4 regions of the Paraburkholderia sp. JPY465 genome follow, and region 1 is predicted to be linked to each of the others. Evidence: predicted binding sites of a transcription regulator. Region 1 holds the regulator's gene; each other region holds the start of a gene.
What was found. The regulator FNR, encoded in region 1, switches genes on or off when oxygen is low (the NO sensors DNR and NnrR bind a similar motif). The targets are predictions, from matches to a motif close to TTGATNNNNATCAA.
Positions count from the first base shown of each region.

Region 2: the regulator FNR is predicted to act here: its motif matches at 1,927-1,940, upstream of QFZ94_RS33655 (universal stress protein).
Region 3: the regulator FNR is predicted to act here: its motif matches at 2,655-2,668, upstream of QFZ94_RS33840 (universal stress protein).
Region 4: the regulator FNR is predicted to act here: its motif matches at 1,791-1,804, upstream of QFZ94_RS10360 (universal stress protein).

Region 1 covers NZ_JBNDMT010000006.1:1,069,793-1,073,499, reverse strand. The annotation lists gene QFZ94_RS38285 (universal stress protein) at 1-361, shown strand, start outside; gene QFZ94_RS38280 (universal stress protein) at 447-908, opposite strand; gene QFZ94_RS38275 (response regulator) at 1,157-1,564, shown strand; gene fnr (fumarate/nitrate reduction transcriptional regulator Fnr) at 1,581-2,363, shown strand; gene QFZ94_RS38265 (PAS domain-containing sensor histidine kinase) at 2,486-3,586, shown strand; gene QFZ94_RS38260 (universal stress protein) at 3,620-3,707, opposite strand, start outside.
Region 2 covers NZ_JBNDMT010000006.1:83,855-87,561, forward strand. The annotation lists gene QFZ94_RS33650 (ATP-binding protein) at 503-1,846, shown strand; gene QFZ94_RS33655 (universal stress protein) at 2,009-2,959, shown strand; gene QFZ94_RS33660 (heavy metal translocating P-type ATPase) at 2,984-3,707, opposite strand, start outside.
Region 3 covers NZ_JBNDMT010000006.1:119,777-123,483, reverse strand. The annotation lists gene QFZ94_RS33855 (response regulator) at 1-52, opposite strand, end outside; gene QFZ94_RS33850 (universal stress protein) at 382-1,209, opposite strand; gene QFZ94_RS33845 (universal stress protein) at 1,206-1,709, opposite strand; gene QFZ94_RS33840 (universal stress protein) at 1,733-2,572, opposite strand; gene QFZ94_RS33835 (flavodoxin family protein) at 2,855-3,382, shown strand.
Region 4 covers NZ_JBNDMT010000002.1:1,808,580-1,812,286, reverse strand. The annotation lists gene QFZ94_RS10370 (hypothetical protein) at 1-817, opposite strand, end outside; gene QFZ94_RS10365 (ChaB family protein) at 1,436-1,705, shown strand; gene QFZ94_RS10360 (universal stress protein) at 1,883-2,278, shown strand; gene QFZ94_RS10355 (universal stress protein) at 2,170-2,721, shown strand; gene QFZ94_RS10350 (hypothetical protein) at 2,820-3,086, shown strand; gene QFZ94_RS10345 (hypothetical protein) at 3,111-3,707, shown strand, end outside.

The sequences.
Region 1 (3,707 bases):
GTACGTGATCGATGTGCCCGTGATCGCTTACAACGCGCCCGGCTTCGACCCATCCACGATCGAGGACGCGTTCATCGACGAAGGCAAGCGCATCGCGGCCGACGAGCAGAGCCGGATGAGCGCACGCGGGGTCAAGGGCACGGCCCGGACCGTCGAAGTGGCGATCACCGGAGAAGACATCGCCCATCGCATCGTCGAAACGGCGCGCGAATGGCACGCCGACGCGATCGTGATGGGCACGCATGGCCGTCGCGGGTTTCAACGGCTGATGCTCGGCAGCGTCGCCGAGCGCGTGCTGCGCCGCGCCTGTTGCCCGGTGCTGATGATTCCCGCCCAGGCGAGCAGCGCGGCGCGCGCTTAGCCAGCCCCGGCGAGCGCCGACAGCGGACTCACCTGAGCGAATCCACCTGAGCCGCTAGAAACCGGCTGCTGCGCGGCGCGGCGCTTCAGGGCCGCGGGTGGCCTTGTTCGTCATGCCGCACGATCAGCACCGGTATGTCGGTCGCCCGTACCAGCGACTCCGCGACGCTGCCGAGCAGAAAGCGCTGCACGCCATGGCGGCCATGCGTGCCCATCACGATCAGATCGGCCTGGATTTCGTCGGCGACGCGCGCGAGTACCGCCGACACGTTTTCGGCGTAAGCGTCGATCACCCGCACGCCGCCCGGCACCTGCGCCTCGCGCAACAGCTCGCGCGGCCCATCGAGCGCGCGGCTGGCGAAATCTTGCGCCGCGCTCGCCGGCTCCGGCTCGAAAGCCACGTCGGCATTGTTCGACCACTTGCCGTGCCCCACCACGCAGCAGGCTTCGAGCGTGGCGCCCGTCAGCTTCGCGAGCTTCAGCGCCTCGGCGAAGGCGCGCTGCGCGCTGGGACTGTCGTCGAGTGCAACCAGAATTCGTGCATACATGTCGGACTCCCTCTGAAAGCGCTGGCATGACCCGAAGTGGCGCCGTCGCGCGTTTGCACCGACAGTGTGAAGCGCGCGCCGCCACGCGGCTTGACGCAGGTCAACGGGCCGCCGGTCGGCGTCGCCGCCGCTGGACGACATCGCCAGCAAGCCACTAGGAATATTCCTACAACCACTGCCTGAACTCCTAGCACCGCTTAAAGCGCCGCCGATATATTTCCAAGGTTAGGTCGCCAATACTGGTCGGTATGGACAGCCCCCCGTCAGCCACCTTATCGAGAGTTTTTCTCGTCGACGATGCGACCGAGGTCCGGCGCCGGCTTGCTTGCCTGATCGCGCTGATTCCCGGCATCGAAATCGCCGGCGAGTCCGCGGGCGTCGAGCACGCGTTCGACGACATCGTCGCGAGTCGCGCCGATGTCGCGGTGCTGGACCCGTGTTTCTCGGGCAAGACCGACCTGCTGCTGCTCGCTGCGCTGTCGCGGGCGCGGCCGTCCATCGTCAGCATCGTGCTGACCAATCATGACGCGACGGCGTTTCGCCGCGCGTGCGAAGCGGCGGGCGCCGACTTCTTCTTCGACAAGACCTCGGAGTTCGAGCTCGCCTGCCGCGCCATCGAAGCGATTGCCTATGCGCGCCGTGCGCATCGGGTCTGACCGCCAGGAGCCGATCATGCAAGTTGCCGCAGTCCGTGAACCCCGCCACGACGCGCCTCGCACCTCGCACGTCGTACCGATCCACGTCGCGCCCAGCACCGCGGCGGCACGCCACGCCGTCACGCGCTGCTCCACCTGCGCGATGCGCGCGATCTGCATGCCGCCCGAGCTGACGCCGGACGAACTGAGCCGGCTCGACGTGTTGATCTGCTCGACGCGCTCGATCAAACGCGGCGACGCGCTGTATCGCGCGGGCGACGAGTTTCAAAGCATCTACGCGATACGCGCCGGCTCATTCAAAACCGTGGTCATGCATCGCGACGGCCGCGAGCACGTGACCGGCTTCCAGATTGCGGGCGACTCGCTTGGCCTCGACGGCATCGGCGAGGGCAAGCAGAACTGCGATGCGATCGCGCTCGAAGATAGCGTCGTGTGCATCATTCCGTTCGCGCAGCTAGAGGCGATCTGTCGCGAGATCAAACCGATGCAGCATCACATCTATCAGATGATGAGCGGCGAGATCGTGCGCGAATCGAGCCAGATGATGCTGCTGGGCACGATGACCGCCGAGCAGCGCGTCGCGACGTTCCTGCTGAATCTGTCGAAGCGCTTCAAGGCGCGCGGCTTTTCGGCCGCGGAGTTTCATCTGCGCATGACGCGCGAGGAAATCGGCTGCTTTCTGGGCATGAAGCTCGAAACGGTGAGCCGGATGTTCTCGAAGTTCCAGCGCGAACGCCTCGTCAAGGCGAACGGCAAAACGATCCGCATCGAAGACCCGGAACGACTGGCTCGGGTTTGAGCGTCGGCGCGGCGCTCGCCTCACGTTCGTTCGCGGGACATGCCGGGTGGAACCGGCGCTCCTGAACTGATATAACTCAGTGCGTTGCGGTACGCGACCTTGCGTGGCCGCCCGGAGGAGCGATGGGTCTATCGAGCGGCGAGTCTTCCTGCTTCACCAGTGTTGCGTCCGGGTCGGACGTGTCCGTCGAGGATCGCTATTTCATGTTGGTCGAAGCGGTACAGGACTACGCGATCTTCATGCTCGACCCCGCCGGCCGCGTAACCAGCTGGAATCCCGGCGCACAGCGCATCAAGGGCTACACGCCCGAAGAAATCATCGGCCAGCATTTCTCGAAGTTCTATACCCCGGAAGACATCGCGGCCGGCAAGCCCGCTCGCGAACTGGAAACCGCCGCAGCCGTCGGCCGCGCCGAGGACGAAGGGTGGCGTGTGCGTCGCGACGGTTCGCGTTTCTGGGCCAACGTGGTCGTTTCCGCCGTGCACGATGCGTCGGGCGCGCTGCTCGGCTTCGCCAAGGTCACCCGCGATCTGACCGAGCGCATGCGTCTCGCGGAACTCGAACGCGCGAGTCAGGTATCCACTCACACGCAGATCGCCCGTGAAAACGAGCAGAAACGTATTGCACGCGAACTGCACGACGATCTCGGCCAACGGCTGACGGCGCTGAAAATGAGCGTCGCGCTGCTCGAAGCGAAGCTGAATCAGCAAGCCGACACCGAGCCGCTTGCGGCGCAAACGCATGAGCTGCAAAAGCAGATCGACTGGATGGCCGCTTCGCTGCGGCGCATCGCCGCCGATCTGCGCCCTCCGCTGCTCGACGACCTCGGACTCGCCGCCGCGCTCGACTGGTTGGCCGAAGACTTCACGAAACGCTACAACGTTCGCTCGAGCGTGCATCTCGAACCGGCCGAGCCGGTATGCGGCGAATTCGCGGCGACGGCGCTGTTTCGCATCGTTCAGGAGGCGTTGACGAACGTCGCGCGGCACGCCAAGGCGAGGCGCGTACGCATCGACATGATCTGCGCGGGCCCGACCGTATCGCTCGATATCGACGATGACGGCGTGGGTGTCGCGCTGGATCAGTCGCAGGGAACAACTTCATTCGGGCTGCTTGGCATTCGCGAACGGGTGCGGCAGTTGCGCGGCAACGTGTCGTTCACCAGCTCGCCCGGCCATGGTTTCAGGATCTCGATCCAGCTGCCAGCCGACGCGCTCGTGTAGTGCTCACACGCCGCCGCGCGCCGCTACCGGGGATTACTCCTCGGGCGCTTCCTCGCCGATCTGCTCGCGCATCAGCAACACCGGACAGGTCGAGAAACGCAGCACCCGCTCCGCCACGCTG
Region 2 (3,707 bases), 990 kb from region 1:
AAATATTGATAATTTATCTTATGTAAAGTTGAAGCGGCTAACAAAGTCAAGGCCGGCATTTCTCTAAGGTTCAATGCGGAAAACTGTAACCTGCGTTACATATGGTCACATTGCGCACCTGCCCCCGATATCCATGAATGCCCACCGTGGCATCGCATCGAACTGCTGCGCCGTATTACCTGCGAGGCCAGCGCCGGCGCAGCGCCGTCCGCCGTGGCGGCCAATCCACAGCCGGAAGCTGTAGCTGCGGGCATCACGGTCAATATCGAGCCCGATCCGGCCGCGCCTGACGTGCCGCCCGACGAGATACTCGCATGGGTCGGCGTCCACGCGCCGCACTATCTGTCAAGCCAGCGCAGTTTCGCGCTGTACGTGCGCGGCTGGAACGTTGTCGACAAAGTCCGCGGCGCCAAACTCAACGGGACGTTCGCCGTGGTGCTGGCCCGCTGGCGCGTGCTCGCCGTCGATCTGCCGAAGGCGTGGCGCGGGCTGCCACCACGTGATGATCCGGCCGCGCTCACTGCAGGGCCGTCTGCTCGTACTCGTACTCGTGATCGCGGTCGTGGTCGGCGTCTGGCTGATTACCGCGCTGTTCATCTGGCGCGACGCACGCGGCGAACTCGACGAACTGCTCGACAGTCATCTCGCCCAGGCAGCGGCGCTGCTGGTCATCCAGCAAACTCAATCGATCGACGACGATGACACGATCGATTCGCGTGTGCCCCACCCGTACGCGCCCAAGGTTGCGTTTCAGATCTTTCATGAGGGGCAGGCGGTCCTGCGTTCCGCCAACGCTCCAACAGCCCCCATGATTCCCGCGGATCGACAGATCGACCAGAGTTTCGCAACCGTGCAAATCAACGGTGAAGCGTGGCGGGTGTTTTCCACCAGCGGGCCGCATGAACACACACGCGTGTATGTTGGTGAGCGTGTCGATTCGCGCACTTCGATACTGCTTGCAGTATTGCGCGGCACGTTGTGGCCTATGGCAGTTGCGTTACCGCTTTTCGGCTTGGTCACCGGGTGGGCCGTGCGGCGAGGCGTAGCGCCCCTCAAACGGCTCGGTCGTACGATCGCCCTGCGTGGTCCCGATGACCTTGCGCCTGTGGTGATGACGCAAACGCCCGCCGAAATGTCCCCAGTGCTCGACGCCCTCAACCATCTCTTCATCCGCATTCAGACAGTCTGGGAAGCAGAGCGCCGGTTCACTGCGGATGCGGCTCATGAGTTGCGCACGCCGATCGCGGCGATTCGAACCCAAGCCCAGGTTGCGCTCGCCGAAACAGATGATGCGCTTCGCCAGCATGCATTGCGCGCTACGCTGGAAGGGTGTGACCGTGCAACGCGGCTGGTGGACCAGTTGCTGGTTCTATCACGGCTCGAGTCTGGGGCGACTCTCGAACTGACCGTAGTTGATCTAAGCGCGCTGGTGCAACGCGTGGTCGCGGAACTGGCACCGACGGCGATCACGAAGCGTCAGTCGCTGGAATTCGACGGTGCGAAACTGTGCCGCATCACGGGCGACGAAATGCTGCTCGCGGTTCTGGTGCGCAATCTCGTGGACAATGCCATCCGCTATTGCCCACCCGGCGCATCGGTCCTGATCAAAACCGAAAACGGCAAGGACGGAGCAATCCTGTCAGTCGAGGACAGCGGTCCCGGGCTCGCGGACTCGGACCGCCCGCGACTGGGGGAACGTTTCTTCCGTGTGCCAGGCACGGCGGAAAGCGGCAGTGGACTCGGCTGGTCGATCGTGCAACGGATCGTCGACCTTCACGCGGCGTCGGTCGACGTGCGGCGCTCCAGTGCCCTCGGGGGGCTCAGGTGGCACCCGGCCGGGAACTGATCGACATCCTCGCGATGCCAGCACTGGCTCGAACCTGTCCCGGGGCGATCCGGACCCGATCAATGACCCGGGCCGAAGAGTTGACCTTGGTCAACCGCCATTGCATGTTCGACGGTAGGATGCCCATGAATGCACACTAAATTCGTGTGTACGGAGCAAATCATGAATTCCCCTCGTTCAGGCGACGCCATGTCGACGCTGCCGTGCAGGGTCCTGATCGCAGTCGATTCGTCGATGGCCTCGCGACAGGCACTCACCTACGCCCGAAACATTCTTCCCTTCGGTGCCGAGGTACGGCTCGTGAGCGTAGCCGAGAATCCGCATACGCTCTTTCCAACGGGCCGGCATGTTGCCCGCGCACTTGACGTGGTTCGCGAAGAATTGCTGCACGATGCGGCCGAAGCGCTCGACCGCGCGGGGGAATTGATGTCCGAGTGCGATGTGCGTATCGAAGCCGAAGTGATCGATCTCTCGAAGCGCGGCGGCGACGTCGCGGATGCCCTGCTCGAGGCAGCCGACTCGTGGCGAGCCGACCTGATGGTTGTCGGTGCCCGTCAACACCAGGGTTTGCAGCGTTGGGTCGAGGGTACCGTGTCGGAACCGCTCACGAGACGTCTGCGATGCCCGATACTCGTTGTTCCTGAAAACCACAGCATGACGGGTGGCCACTTGCCGCAGCGCATCCTGTTTGCGGTCGACGGAAGCCCTCAGTCGATGTCGGCATTGCGGCATGGCGTACGGTTCGCCACGCCCGACACGCACCTGCGAGCGGTCTATGTGATCGATCGCGCCGTGCGGGTCTCCGATTTCTTCCCCATCGATGCGCTCCAGGACGCGTTCGTCGAAGAAGGCAATCAGGCGCTAGCCGCCGCCGAACCGGTTCTTGCCGACGTGTCGACGCAGACCACTACCGCGCTCGTCAGGACAGGCCCGGCCAGCGACGACGTTGCGCACGCTATCGTGCGCGAAGCGAGCGGCTGGGACGCGCAACTGATCGTGATGGGCACTCATGGCCGGAGGGGCATGGCACGCTGGATACTGGGCAGCGTTGCTGGGCGCGTCGCTCAGATCACGCAAACGCCGCTCCTGCTCGTTCAAGCGACCGGGGCTTGACGGATTCAGGCTGCAGCTTCGGCCTTATGCCCCGTCTCCAAGGGCGTGGAACAGTTCGTCTTCCTGCGCGCAATGCAGACGTACGATCGCATCGAGCCCGTACAGCAGGCGCTGGAATTCGCACAGGCTGGCAGCATCGGGCCCCTCGGGTCGTATGTCCTCCGTCATTTGTCCGAGCAACCGGGCAATCCGGAATATTTCGCGGTGCGTAGCGCTCATCGCCGCCATCGGGTCTTCCCCGCCAACCAGACGTGCGAGACCCGGATACACCTCCAGATCGTCGCGCTGTTCATGCGGCACGAGATGACGCTTCAGCAGATCGTTCATGCCGGCGAGCGCGCCCACCACTGACGTTCGCGGCAAACGGGGCAGCTTGTCTGCCAGTTCCCGGATTTGCTCCATAACCGGACCGAGCTCGACATGCTCACTTTTGAGGCGCTCCGCATCGCTACGGGACAGGGAGCCGGCAGTCGCCGTCGAACGTATCCGCAACGCGCGCAGCGCGTTCGCGATGACAGCCACATCGATGACCTCCTGGATCACCGCGCCCAGCAACGGAGGCAGAAACCCGAAGGCGGCGGCGACCATTGCGGCAAACGAGAGCGCCATCCCGGCAATCACGCTCTCCAAGGCGATTCGCCTTGTCTGGCGTGCTACCCGTAATCCCTCGACAAGCCGATCCAGCCGGTCAACCAGAAGCACCACGTCGGCAGCCTCCGACGACGCCGCTGCTCCGCGCGCCCCCATT
Region 3 (3,707 bases), 950 kb from region 1:
GCAGCCCCTCGCGCACGAGCGTGTGGTCGTCGGCTAGCAACACTTTGATCATGAGGTGATCTCTTTCTGTTGCATCGATTGCAAGGGAAACGTATTCACCGTTGCCTTTGACTGTCTACCGATTGGGGACACGACAATTATCCGCCTTCCACAGCAAGCAGTACGCGCCATTTGTGCACAGCGTCGGTCCAAGCGTGCTCGCCATCGCAGGGCGGCCAGTGTTATTCAGCGTCTCCTGAATGACGTGGCCTCGCACCATCGCCCCATGCCGTGAATAGTCCGTAGTAAGCGGTTCGCGGGGACGGCGCGCGCATTGGCCCGGTTGCCCTTCATCCTCCACACCTGCGCCGTCTCGCAGCGCTCATTTAGCTCGGGCGCCACTCAATGCGCCATCAACACCGGCACCGTCATCGATTCGAGCATCGTCCGCGTGACGCCGCCCCACACACGTTCACGCGCACGCGAATGGCCATACGCGCCCATCACCAGCAGATCGGCGTGCAGGTCCGAGACCCGGTTAAGCAGCGTCGCGCCAGTGCCCGCGACGCGAAGGCGCGGCGTCGTCGAGAACGACGCGCGCACGCCCTGCGCTTCGAGCCATGCTGCGACGTCGATCGCGCCGGGTCCCGTTTCACGGTCATGCGTGGGCCCGACGACGTCGACGGCGACAAAGCGCGCGCGTTGAAGCAGCGGCATCGCGTCGGCGATCGCTCGTGAGGCTTCGCGGCTGCCGTCCCACGCGATCAACACGTTCTCGCCAAGCGTCGGGACCGCACCCGCGTGCGGGATCACGAGCGCGGGTCGCCCCGCGCCCAGCACGACCTCGCCGGCGAAATGCCGATCGACGTAAGTCGCGGGATCGTGCGGGTCGGGTTGGCCGAGCACGATCAGATCGGCGTGCCGCGCATGAAGTGTGGTCACATCGACCGGCGAGCCCTCCGGCGTGCGCCATTCCGCTGTGCGGCCGGCGCGCTCGGCCGCGGCTAGAAATGCCTGCTGAGCCGTCTCACGGCGATCGGCCGACAGTGCGGCGAGCTGGGCGACGAAACCGTCGTCGGTGCCGAACAGCGGTTTCGCGAAGTCCTCGCACACGACATACAAACCGATCAGGTGTGCGTCCCAACGCTGCGCAAGATCGAGCGCGAGCGCGACGCGCGCGTCGCAGCGACGGCTGTCGTCGATATGAACGAGCAGGGTCTTGTAGCTCATGTCAGCTCCTTTTCGGCGGACGCGGTGACGGACTGATCGTCGGGTTCAACGACCGCACGGGCCGGAATCAACAGGACCGGGCAGCGGGCGCTGCGCAGCACGCGCTCGGCGACGCTGCCGAGCATGACGCGCCGAAAGCCGCGGCGGCCGTGCGTACCCATCACGATGGCATCGGCGTTCCATTCGAGCGCCGCCGCGATGATGCGCTTCGCGACGTCTTCGCCGGGGATCGAAGCTTCCACGGTGCGTGGCGTGCCCTTGACGCCGTGCGATGCCAGCCGGCTCTTCGCGTCGGTCGCGATCCGCTGGCCTTCTTCGATGAAGGCGTCCTCGATCACGGACGGATCGAAACCTGGCGTGTCGTACGCCATGATGGGCAGATCGATCACATACAGCGGCATCAATTCGGCACCGGACTCGGCGGCGAGGGTCAATGCGGCATCGAAGGCTCGAGAGGCGGTATCGCTGCCGTCGAGCGCGACCAGTAGGCGGTGAAACATAATGGTCTCCTTAAGCGCGATCTTCAGTGCGACAACAGCACTGGCACGGTCATCGACTCGAGCATCGTGCGCGTTGCGCCTCCCAGTACGACTTCATGCAGGCGGGAGTGTGCGTACGCGCCCATCACGATCAGGTCGCAGCCGAGCTCCGACGCCTGCGACAGCAAAGCATCGCCGACCGGCGTGTCGTTTTCGATGGTCAGCTCTCGCACGTCGATCTTCACGCCGTGACGCGCGATGGTCAGCGCGATGTCCGCGCCGGGAATCCGATCGCGCGGCGGTTGATCGCTGGGCGAATGGACCGTCAGCAGCGACACCTTCGCGGCATGCGCGAGGAACGGCAGCGCGTCGTGGATCGCGCGGGTGGCTTCACGGCTGCCGTCCCACGCGATCAGCACGTGCCGGCCCGGCGGCGTGACGCGCCCGCTCGACGGCACCAGCAATACCGGCCGTCCCGTCGACAGCACGACGTGCTCGACGAACTGTTCGGCGACGAACGCCTCGGGGTCGACCGGATCAGTCTGTCCGAGCACGATCAGATCGGCGAGACGGGCGTACGGCGGCACATCGTCGTTCGCATAGCCGTCTGCGGTGATCCACTGACCTTCGACCTTTGCACGCGCGAGTTCGGCATGAAAGAGCCGCTCGAGCGAGCCAGCCCTTTCGTGGCGCTGGCGCTCGTGCTCCGCGTAGTACTCGGCAGTGCCGGCCATGACGAAGAACGCGTGGCGCGGTGGCACATAGGTCGAAAACAGACCGGTCAGCCGCGCGTGAAACCGGTGTGCAAGCTGCAATGCGATCTCGAGACGCGGATGCGCGCGAACGCTCGTATCGATGTGAACGAGAATGCTTTTGTAGCTCATCGTCAAGGCTCCCTGACAGACCGCGTGGAAACGGGCGCAACCCGTGGTGACATTTAGTCTATGGTCCAGCCCGGCGCGACTGTTGACGCAGATCAAGCACGCGGATGCCGCATGCCAGTTGACGTGGGTCAATCGCTGCCGGCCGAGCTCAATTACTCTGACACCACCGCCCGCAAGTCGGATCTTGATCGAAGCGGCATCGCATCGCGAGCCGGCACGTTCGCAGCGCATGACGCTCAATTGGCGGATGAGGTGCCCCATGTCCGCTGTCGGAGAAAGCATATGTCCGAGCGTTGCAGGATTCTCATCGTCTATTACTCGCGAACCGGCACAACGCGGCGTGATGCCGAGCTGCTCGCGTCCGGGCTGGACGCCGACATCGAACCGATCCGCGAACCCGGCGGTCCCGAGCCGCGTAACGGTGCACGCGGTTTCGTCAGATCGTTGATGGATGCGCTGTGTCATCGACACGCCGAGGTCATGCCGGCGTTGCTCGACGTCGCAGCGTATGACCTCGTCGTCGTTGGCGCGCCGGTCTGGGCACGCGGCGCATGCGCGCCAGCTCGGGCGTGGTTGGAATTGCACGGCCCGCAGGTTCGCCGGCTCGCGCTGTTTTGCTGCGAGGGCGCGTTCGGCGGCAAAGAGGCGCTGAAGCAGATGTCTGAGGCGGCGGGCAAGGTGCCGCTTGCGACCTGCGTGTTTACCGGCAGTGACCTGTATCGACGCAAAGACGGCGTCAAGCGCGACACGTTCGCGCAGAAGATCAGGTCGAGAATGGCGGCACGCCGCGAGATGGAGTGGCTGGTGTAGCGGGGTGTTCAGGCTCGCGGTCGAAAACGTTGCGACTCGACGCGCAGCGAGCCGCGCAACGCGTCGAAGTCGGTGCGCGGATGACGATGCACAGGCGTTCCGTCCGGAGCCGTGAAAGCGGGTGCTTGCGCTCGAGCAAGACCGCTTGCTACGTCAGTTCGAGTCGTTCGTTGTAGAGATCCAGCACGTCGGCAAAGGCCACAGCGACTTCGCGATCAGCAGCCGGCACCATGTCGCCCCCGCATCCTGACATGCAGAGCAGCGCGAACAGAAACGAAACGATCAGGGCGGGTCTCAGTCGTCCTCGCCGGGTAGTGTGGATGTG
Region 4 (3,707 bases), on a different contig from region 1:
CGACGTAGATATGCTCGGCAGGAGTGGAAAATACCTCGCAGACCCGGTCCAGTTGAAGGTCAATAAGTTCGGTCGGGACGCGGAGGGCTGCCAGGTTGCGGGTGTTGTCAGCTATCTGATTGTCCAGCCGCGCCAGTTCATCCGAATCAGCGTCCTGACTGTCCCCGACCACCGAGCGCATGCCCGCGCCGCGGCGTTCCAGTAGCGCCACGCGCGCCTCGATAAGCTCTCTACCTTTCGCTACAAGCGCGTGACGATCAGCGGCCAGCCTGGCGAGCCCCTCCAGCGCCAGTTGATCCACCAGGCGGCGCGCAATCTCCTCGCGGAGGTCGGCGTCTGATTTGCCACAGACGCGGACACGATGGTCACTGAAGCAAAGCGTGGTTTGGGGGACGTCATGCCGCACCTCGCCGCCCTCGGACGCAACGCCCAGCACGTGGCGTTCGAACATCGCCATCCCAAGCGTTGCGTAGGCTTCCGTCAGCAAAGAATTGTGGTTGAAATATGCGCGCAGTTCTTCGGAGCGACTGAACGCCTTCACGAGATCATCGGGCGTTGCGAAGAAAACGCGAATCAATGGATCAGTTGACCAGGCGGCGGCATTGGCCTCGTGGGGCGCGGGCAGCGAGCCAATCAGATCGTCGATATAGGTCAGCGAGACGGAAACGGCTTTCCCTAGACGTTCCCTGTAATGTCGCGCCAGCCGCAGGCGCGGGTTCATCGCAACGACGCGATGGATCATCTCGTCCACGCGCGCGCTTTCGACATGCGCAGGTCGTGCTCGCATGGGATCGAACAGGCTGGCAAGCAATCCCATAATTCACCTCTTACGAGAGTCTCATATTGCGTGCGTGGTCACGTGGACCGTGGCGAATCCACAATCGCAATAGTAGTTGCGCCGACTGCTCCGTGCCAGCAAATGTCATGGCGACCACGCGTGTCCTCTTCTACCGCACGGAGTGTCCCCTGTTACAGGCGACGGCCGCGATGTACCTCCTAGACCTATGCGTCAGTCACGCTAAAGGGCCACGCGTCTATCAGACTGCCGGGCGGGGACATGTCAATTGATCCATGTCAAGCCTAGGTGAGTGACCCGCTTCCGAGGACGTCTCGGTCGGCCAATTATCGTCGCGCGCGTGATCGTTGAGGGCTTCGTTCGCAACCGGAATCGCCCTCCGCAATCGAGATGCGCTCGAATTGATGCAGCACAATCGACGCCGTTTCAACGGGCCTCACGCCTTGGTCGCACGTCCGATGCTCCATCATTGATACACGTCAACGCCTGCGCCTCGCAGGCGCTCATCCTTTTATTCGAGCGTCACGCTTTTTCATCCCAGCGGGTCATCTGCAACTGGGCGCGATTCCAGCTTGTCCGGCACTGCCGGATGCCGGCAGCCTGGTGGCGCTCCCGCGATTGCGACTACGGGAGGCATTCATGTTGACCCCATCCGAAGCTGCCGCCCCGCACGCGACGCATACGCCGATTCTTCGAGCGGAGAACGAAGTGCCCTATTCCAGCAATGCCGATCTGCCCGAATCGGTTCGGGATCATCTGCCGCAGCACGCGCAGGAGCTCTATCGGGCTGCATTCAACGCCGCATACGAGGAATACGCAGCCGATGCGCGTCACGAAGAAATCGCGCATCGCGTGGCATGGGCGGCAGTCAAGCGGCGTTACGTCAAGGACGGCACGGAGAGTGGATAGCGCGCCGCTGATCCGCCCGATAGCGGCGCTCCTGCAGCTCGTCAAATCCCGTTGCGCTGCAGAGCCCGTCAAGCCCCGAATCCGGTTGACTTGCGTCAACGCTGCGCTGTCCCGACCACCTGGACTGGATTCAGTCATGCGCGAGACATCTTTTGCATCCCCGATGGAGTCAATGCGATGAACTACCGCAACTTACTGGTCCATCTGGACGATAGTCAGGCCGCGCGGCAGCGCCTCGAGATCGCGTTGCGCGTCGCCCGGCAGTTTGATGCGCAGTTGGTGGGGCTGTACATCACCCCCATTCCAGATGCTCACATATTGTCCGCGATACCGGGCGCGGCCAGCATGTACGCGGAAGTGATGCGGCAGAGCGATCAGCAGCGAGCGGCTTTGCGTGATCTTTTGGACGCCGAGTGCCGACACGCAGATGTCGCCGGCCAATTCCGATGCGCGACGCGAGCGACATGCGTCGCATCGTGCGGTACGCGCGTCCGGCTGACCTTATCATCGCCGGCCAGTCGAATCCGAACGTCCCCGAAACATACATCCACGATCACGTTGGCGAACAGCTGATGATGACAGCAGGGCGACCCGTGCTCTTCGTGCCCTACACGGGCGTATTCCCGAGCGTCGGCAACCGCATCCTGATCGCCTGGGACGGAAGCCGCGAGGCGACCCGCGCCATTCACGACGCCCTGCCGTTCATTTCCCGCGCGCGACAGAACATCCTCGTGACGGTGCACGGACCGGCGGACGCGCCGCTTGGCGCGCGCATTCCGGGCGCGGAGATGGCGCGTACGCTCGCCCGTCACGACGCGGTCATCGACGTGCTCGAACTCGAAGGCGCCACCGGAGAGCGCGTGGGAAGCAAGTTGCTGTCGTGCGCGCAGGCTCAGGGCAGTGACCTGATCGTGATGGGTGGATACGGTCACGCGCGCTGGCACGAAGCCGTGTGGGGCGGTGTTACGCGGGTCCTGCTGCAATTGATGACTGTCCCGGTTCTGATGTCGAACTGAATCCGCGCAGTTTGCGTGAGGTCCGTCATATTCGCGAATACCGTCGTTGCGGGGCCTCCCGCAGCATGCGTTCGCACCGGACCCGTATTGCCGTTGACATGCATCAACCGCACTGGCGCGCGAGGCCCTACGATGAAACCGTGCGCGAAGCGCAGATGGGGCTCAGCATGCTCAAACGGATCTTGCTAATAGGATTTCTCGCACTGCCCGGGTCGTTCGTCGTCGTGTCGCTCGCGTGCGTTCATCCTCGCATGCGCGCGAGGTTGGCCGAACTCGCATACGCGCCGCAGTTGCTCGCTCTTGTGAACAGACGTATTGCGCCGTCCACGTTCTTCGAACGTGGCGGCGTGAACAAACGCATCTGAGTTGCACGGCGCGGAGGTTACACGATGAAACACAGATGGCAAGGCGGACTGCTGGCGGCCACGGCGGGACTTATATTCGCCGCGGCGCTTCCGCGCGCGGCAACCGCGGAAGAAGCCGCAACCCCGGCGACCCCCGGCAAGCCCTTCTCGGGCACCAGCGTCACGCATGCGAACGCAGTCGTGTTCGCGATAGATGCCGCACGAAACAGCATGACACTCCTCGAAGACAACGGTGAACCCGTCGACGTGGTGGTCGACCCGAGTATCGGAGATGTACAAAAACTGCGGCTGGGCGACACCGTCGCCGTCACGTTCAACCGCGCACTATTGCTGCGGGCCGACAAGTCCAACTCGAGCGGCATCCGCGAGCGCGTCGATAAAGGGCTCACGACCGGCGCATCGCTCGGCGCGTCCCTTGCCCTACACCGGGTCGAAGCCGTGGTCACCGTCGTACAGATCGATCGCGGCAAGCGTCAGCTGACGTTGCGCGGACCGACGCGCACCGTGGTGCTGCAGGCGTCGTCAGACGGGTTGCTCGATGGGCTCGAAGCAGGCGACAGCGTACACGTCGACTACGTCGAGGCGACTGCGGTTCAGATCACGCGAGACGGCGCTCCGGTA